Regions from separate parts of the Hoeflea sp. AS60 genome, predicted to be linked through region 2. Evidence: riboswitches for the same ligand, from Rfam matches in the RefSeq annotation. Region 2 holds a riboswitch; the other holds the start of a gene.

Region 1 (3,405 bases), 980 kb from region 2:
TTGGCCGGAATGGTTTGCACCGGTGGCCTGCCTGTTTGCCGCAATCTGCCTCTATACCGCGCTCTCGCGGATCATGCAGGCGCGGGCCGAGTTTCCAAACAAGACCTCAGAGGCCTGAGAGTGCACGATCGAAGTCCTCGATCAGATCATCGATATCCTCGATGCCTGCCGAAAACCGGAGAACACCCGGGCCGATGCCCAGTTCGTCGCGCGCCTCTTCCGACAGATTTTTGTGCGTGGTCGTTGCCGGATGCGTGATCAGGCTCTTGGTGTCGCCGAGATTGTTCGAGATCTTGACCACTTCTAACCCGTTCTGAAGCGAGAACGCAGCCTCTTTTCCGCCCTTGAGCTCGATCGCCACAAGCGTTGACCCGCCCTTCATCTGCCGTGCGCAGATGTCTGCCTGCGGGTGGTCGGCGCGTCCGGGATAGATCACCCGGGCAACGGCGGGGTGATTGGCCAGGAAATCGGCGATACGACCGGCATTCTCCATCTGCTGGCGAACCCTGAGTGGCAGCGTTTCCAGGCCTTTGAGCAGGGTCCAGGCATTGAACGGCGACATCGAAGGGCCGGTGTGGCGGTAAAAATCCTGCAGATGTTCGTCGATCCAGTCCTTGTCCGACAGGATCACGCCGCCGAGACAGCGGCCCTGACCGTCAATGTGCTTGGTCGCCGAATAAGCCACCACATGAGCGCCCAGCTCAAGCGGCTTCTGCAACAGCGGCGTGGCAAAGACATTGTCCACCACCAGCTTGGCGCCGATCTGGTTGGCGAGCTTGGCCACGCCGGCAATATCGGTCACTTCAAGCGTTGGATTGGTCGGGCTTTCGAGAAAGAACACCTTTGTATTGGGCCTGATCGCAGCTTCGAAATTGGCGAGATCGCGACCATCGACAAGCGTGGATTCAATGCCGTATTTCGGCAGCAGTGTTTCAACGATCCAGCGGCAGGACCCAAACAGCGCGCGTGCCGAAACAACGTGATCGCCTGCGCGAAGCTGGCACAGAAGTGCTGCCGAGATTGCCGCCATGCCGGATGCTGTTGCGCGGGCCTCTTCCGCACCTTCCATCAGGCACATGCGCTTTTCGAACATGTCAACGGTCGGATTGGCATAGCGGGAGTAGATGAAACCTGGCTCTTCACCCTTGAAACGAGCCTCAGCCGCTTCGGCGCTGTCATAGACAAAGCCCTGCGTCAGGTAGAGCGCTTCGGATGTTTCGCCAAACCCGGAGCGGGTGGTGCCGCCATGTACGAGCTGGGTGGCGGGGCGGAATTGTCGGCTGTTCTTCATCATCTTCGTCCAACACACAAAAAACCGGCTGCGAAGTCGCAAGCCGGTTTCACAACCCGACCATTTTTAGCGACTTATTTTACGTGGCTGCAAGCCGGCCGGCCAAATCACCACGGGATAACCCCGCTTTTAGGGGGTTCCCGCGCTTGCGTCAATCGCCTCGTCTTGCCATCAAGATGTTGGACAACTGGAGCAGGTGGACATTGGCAGCAGGCATTCTCTCGGATCGCGCAATTCAGGCGCTCTTTGATGCTGGAAAGCTTGCCTCCGGCCGGGATCTCGATGCCGACCAGATCCAGCCGGCCAGCCTTGATTTGAGACTGGGCGCACGCGCTTACCGGGTGCGCGCCAGTTTCCTGCCGGGGCCATCCGCCAGGGTTGAAGATAAGCTCGCACGGCTCAGCATGCACGAGATCGATCTCTCGGATGGTGCAGTGCTTGAGACCGGCTGTGTCTACATGGTGCAACTTCTCGAAAGTCTGGCGCTGCCGCCGGAAATTTCCGCTTCCGCCAATCCCAAGAGTTCCACCGGACGGCTCGACATTTTTACCCGTGTGATGACCGACTACGGTCAGGAATTTGACAAGATCGCGCCGGGCTACAACGGGCCGCTGTGGCTTGAGGTCAGCCCGCGCACATTTCCGATCGTTGCACGCACCGGATCGCGCCTGTCGCAGATCCGCTTCCGCCAAGGCCATGCCGTGCTGAGCGAGGACGAGCTGTCCGACCTTCACCGTGCCGAAACTCTGGTCGCTTCGGAAACACCAAACGTCTCGGGCGGTGGCATTGCCCTGTCGATCGATCTGATGGGGCAGGGCGAGGACGCGCTCATTGGCTATCGTGGCAAGCACCACACGGCTGTGGTCGATGTGGACAAGCGCGCCGCACAGGACGTCTATGATTTCTGGGAGCCGCTCTACAATCGCGGTTCTGCCGATCTGATCCTTGATCCGGATGAGTTCTACATTCTGGTCAGCCGCGAGTCGGTGCATGTGCCGCCGCTCTATGCTGCCGAGATGACGCCATTCGATCCGCTGGTGGGCGAATTCCGGGTACATTATGCGGGTTTCTTCGACCCGGGATTTGGCCACACGGACGCCGGTGGCGCCGGCAGTCGTGCCGTACTCGAGGTACGAAGCCACGAGGTGCCGTTCATTCTAGAGCATGGCCAGATCGTTGGTCGGCTGATCTATGAACGGATGCTTGAGCGGCCAGCGGCGCTCTACGGGACCGAGCTTGGATCAAACTATCAGGCCCAGGGTCTCAAACTCTCCAAGCATTTTCGCACCTGACCCAGGTTCCAGGCTTTTCTGTCGTCCTCATCAGGACGAACGGGAACTTTCAGTCTGTGCAGCCCGCAACTCGGCAAGGTCCTTGCGGATCGACTTGAGCTCTTCCAGCATGAGGCTCTGGTCCGATGCCATCGCGACGCGGTCTGCGGTGGCCTCGGTTTCATGCTCTTCCTGCATTGCCGAGACGATGATGCCGATAAACAGGTTGAGCACGGTAAAGGTGGTACAGGCGATGAACGGAATGAAGAACGCCCACGCCATCGGGTGGACTTCCATCACCGGACGGACGATGCCCATCGACCAGCTTTCCAGCGTCATGATCTGAAACAGCGAATAGGCAGAAGCCGGGATCGAGCCAAACCAGTCAGGAAAGCTGTCGCCGTAGAGCTTGGTCGCCATCACCGAGAAAACATAAAACACAAGCGTCAGAAGCAGCATGATCGAGCCCATGCCGGGAAGCGCACTGACAAGCCCGCCGACAACCCGTTTGAGCGACGGCACCATGCCGATGATGCGGAGAACCCTCAGGATGCGAAGCGCCCTGAGCACCGAGAGGCTGCCGGTGGCGGGGATCAGCGCCACCCCAACCACAAAAAGATCAAAGATCCGCCAGGGGTCGCGGAAGAAATCAAGCCTCCAGGCGATAAGCCGGGCGGTTACTTCCAGCACAAAGACGCCGAGAATGACCCTGTCGAGCAGCAGCAAAAGCCCGCCGAACCGCTGCACGGCTTCAGGCACGGTTTCGAGCCCAAGCGTGATGGCGTTGATGACAATCAGGACGGTGATGACGCTTTCGAAGCGGCGGGAAGAAAGGAAAGTTTT
Region 2 (3,405 bases):
AGACCGGCAGAGACGCCTTCAAGGCTAGCGGCTGTATTTGACAAACGGTGTCAGGGTGGCAATGCGGTCATAGAGTTTGCGGGCAGTCGCGTTGAACTCCTGCGTCATCCAGTAGACGCTCGGGCAGCCATCCGAATCCGCCCGCGCATAGACCGCCTCGATAAGCGCGCGGCCAATGCCTTTGCCCCGAACGTCCGGCGCTGCATAGAGGTCCTGCAGATAGCACACCGGCTCAATCTTCCAGCCATGCCGGTGATAGAAATAATGCACCAGACCGGCAGGCTTGCCGTCCACAAGCGCCAGCATTCCGCGCGGCTCATAGAACGAGGCCTCACCAGCCACATGCTCACCAAGTATCCGCGACAGCGTTGTCCGGTAGACCTCCTCCGGTACAGTCGATTCATAGAACTCGAGATAGAGCGTCCACAACCGGCGCCATTCGGCTTCGTCGCTGGCCTTGATCGGCCGGATTTCAACTTTCCCGGTCATTCACTCACTCCCTTGGCTTCGTCCGGCAACCGATCCTCGCCAATATCTTCCATGTCGAACGGGGTGGTCTGATAGACCTGATTGATCCAGTTGCCAAACAACAGGAAGGCGTGGCTACGCCAACGATTCTGAGGCTTGATGTCCGGGTTGTCATTCGGAAAATAGTTCGCCGGCGGCTTGATGCGCGTTCCCGACTTCACGTCGCGGAAATACTCTTCCGCAAGCGTTCCGGAATCATACTCGATGTGATTGAAAATATAGAGCCGGTTGGCGAAAGCCTCATGCAGCAGGCACAGCCCGGTCTGCTCGCTTTCCATCAGCACGTCGAAATCAGACGTCAGATCTTCGCGCCGGACCTCCGTCCAGCGGGAAACCGACACCTGAAAATCGTCCGAGAAACCCATCAGGTAGGGCGATGCTGGATTGAGATTGCGGTGCCGGTAGACACCGAAAGCCTTCTCCTCAAGCGCCCGCTTGGGCACCTTGTGGAAGTGCCATGCTGCAGCCATTGCACCCCAGCAGACAAAGAAACTGGAATGCACATGCGTGGTTGTCCAGTCGAGGATCTGCTCCATCTCCTGCCAGTAGGTCACGTCCTCGAACGGCAGCGTCTCGATCGGCGCACCGGTGATAATGAAGCCGTCAAACTTGCGGTGCTTCACCTCGTCCCAGGTGTGGTAAAAATTGATCAGATGTTCTTCGGACGTGTTCTTGGCGACATGCGATCCGATACGCACCAGCGTCAATTCCACCTGAAGCGGCGAAGCGCCGATCAGCCGCGCAATCTGTGTTTCAGTGGCAATCTTGTTGGGCATCAGGTTCAAAAGCCCGATGTGCAGCGGGCGAATGTCCTGCCGTACGGCAATGGATTCATCCATGATTTGCACGCCCTCGCGCACAAGGGCGTCGCGGGCAGGAAGACCATCGGGAATACGGATCGGCATGACGCTCTCAGCTCCAACAAAAAACCGGCTGCGAATACAACGCTACCGGTCCGGTGGGAACGCGCCCAGTCGGCCATTTAGCGAGTTGTTTAACGTGGCTGCAAGCCGGCCGGCCAAATCACCACGAGAGCAATCTAGATCCGCGCGGGCACAAGGTCAATCTTGGGCACTCGCGAGCACTGAGCCCGCATTCCACTGAATGGCGCAACGAAGAGGTCAGACAGCGATAGAGACTTGGTCAGGCCTAACAATGTCGCCGGGCTCGGCTGATACGGCCGCAGCCTCCCGAACCAGGTTACGGCCATCGTTCTTCGCCTGATATACGGCCGCATCGGCACTGACCATCGCAGTTCTCAGGTCGTCGCCGGGCTCAAGCTTGCAGTAACCGAAACTCGCGGTCAGCTGCAGGCTTCCCCCCCTGATTTCAATCTGTAACCGTTCAACCGACCCTCGAAGATGTGCAGCCTGAAGCCTGATTGCTTCATCATTGACACCTGCAAGCACAATGCAGAATTCCTCGCCGCCAAGACGTGTGCAAATTGCAGTATCCGGTGTCTCCTGCTCCAGCAGCTCGGCAAATGCCTTCAGTGCCCGATCTCCCACCTCATGCCCATGGCTGTCATTGACACGCTTGAAGTGGTCGATATCGCAGATGATCAGACCAGTCGGTAAAGGCGCCGAAGCTACCCGCAGCGCCTGCACCTTGGTTTCGAATGCTCGGCGGTTGAGAAGACCCGTCAGCGGGTCGGTTTCCGCAAGACGCTTGAGCTGCATCACCAGGGTCACAGAATAGCGCGAAAAAAGCGCGAGGCCGATGATAATCGCAAAGATTGCGTTCTCGGTCTGCATCGACGGCGCAAGAAGGGAACTTTTGAAGGCGCTGTGCGTCGAAAGATCGAAATCTGCAAAAAAGATCCGGACAATCCGGTTGAACGTGACCAGGGCCTGCGCGAAGAACACCACTGCCACCACCGTGTCGACGCGGTGGCTTCTTGCCCGCCAGACCAGCAGACAGCAGATAAGATCCACCGAAACCGTGAACCCGCTGATGGCGGCCAACCGCAGCCAGAAAACCGATCCCGTCACATTTGCATAGACCAGTACGCTTGCGACGAGGAAAACCACAAACCCGACTGTATATTGAGGAACTTGCTTCCCGAAAAGCGAAGCCACACCCCAGATCATCAGGAAATGGCCGACGAGCACCGAAATCAGGATGCTCGCTTGGTAAGTCGGCTGAAGGTCGGTATCGACCACCATAACCGCGACGAATCCGATGAGCGAGAAAAAGTACGCACCTGAAAGTATAAGGGCTGGCATCTGCTTGCGGTCGGTCAGATACAACAACAGGAATGCACAGCCGGCTGCCACAAATATGACAGGCCCGAGCAATTCATATGTCAGGTTGGCATTCAGCAACTGGAGTGGCCTTTCGCGCTTGTCCGAACCAGAACACGCTATCAGCCAAACCTAGCCAATTAATTACCAGCCAAAACTAATTGCCTCGCTGCCGCGCCAAAAATGCCAGCCGCTCGAACAGATGCACATCCTGCTCGTTCTTCAAAAGCGCTCCGTGCAGCTTGGGAAGCGCGTTCTTGGCGTCCCCGCGCAGGGTTTCCGGCGCCACATCATCGGCAACCAGAAGCCTGATCCAGTCGAGAGCTTCGGAGGTGGAAGGCTTCTTTTTCAGGCCCGCCGTCTCGCGGATCTCGTAAAACTGGGTCAGGGCCTCGCGAACCAGCGCCTGCTTGATGCCCGGGTAGTGCACATCGACAATGCGCTGCAACGTTTCCATGTCGGGAAAGCGGATATAGTGAAAGAAGCAACGACGCAGGAACGCGTCTGGCAGCTCCTTCTCATTGTTCGATGTGATGATGACAATCGGCCGCTGCCGGGCGCGAATGGTTTCACCTGTCTCGTAGACATAGAACTCCATCCGATCGAGTTCCTGCAGCAGATCATTCGGAAACTC

The links. Region 2 has a riboswitch for S-adenosylmethionine ahead of metA (homoserine O-succinyltransferase). Riboswitches for the same ligand answer to the same signal wherever they lie in the genome.
Region 1: another riboswitch for S-adenosylmethionine. It lies ahead of WNZ14_RS06805 (O-succinylhomoserine sulfhydrylase); the one in region 2 lies ahead of metA (homoserine O-succinyltransferase).

Annotation. Positions count from the first base shown of each region.
Region 1 covers NZ_JBBMQP010000001.1:1,475,242-1,478,646, forward strand. The annotation lists gene WNZ14_RS06800 (CDP-alcohol phosphatidyltransferase family protein) at 1-118, shown strand, start outside; gene WNZ14_RS06805 (O-succinylhomoserine sulfhydrylase) at 107-1,291, opposite strand; SAM riboswitch at 1,336-1,415, opposite strand; gene WNZ14_RS06810 (2'-deoxycytidine 5'-triphosphate deaminase) at 1,495-2,583, shown strand; gene WNZ14_RS06815 (ion transporter) at 2,614-3,405, opposite strand, start outside.
Region 2 covers NZ_JBBMQP010000001.1:494,412-497,816, forward strand. The annotation lists gene WNZ14_RS02310 (GNAT family N-acetyltransferase) at 25-489, opposite strand; gene metA (homoserine O-succinyltransferase) at 486-1,433, opposite strand; SAM riboswitch at 1,491-1,568, opposite strand; gene WNZ14_RS02320 (GGDEF domain-containing protein) at 1,650-2,852, opposite strand; gene WNZ14_RS02325 (MoxR family ATPase) at 2,929-3,405, opposite strand, start outside.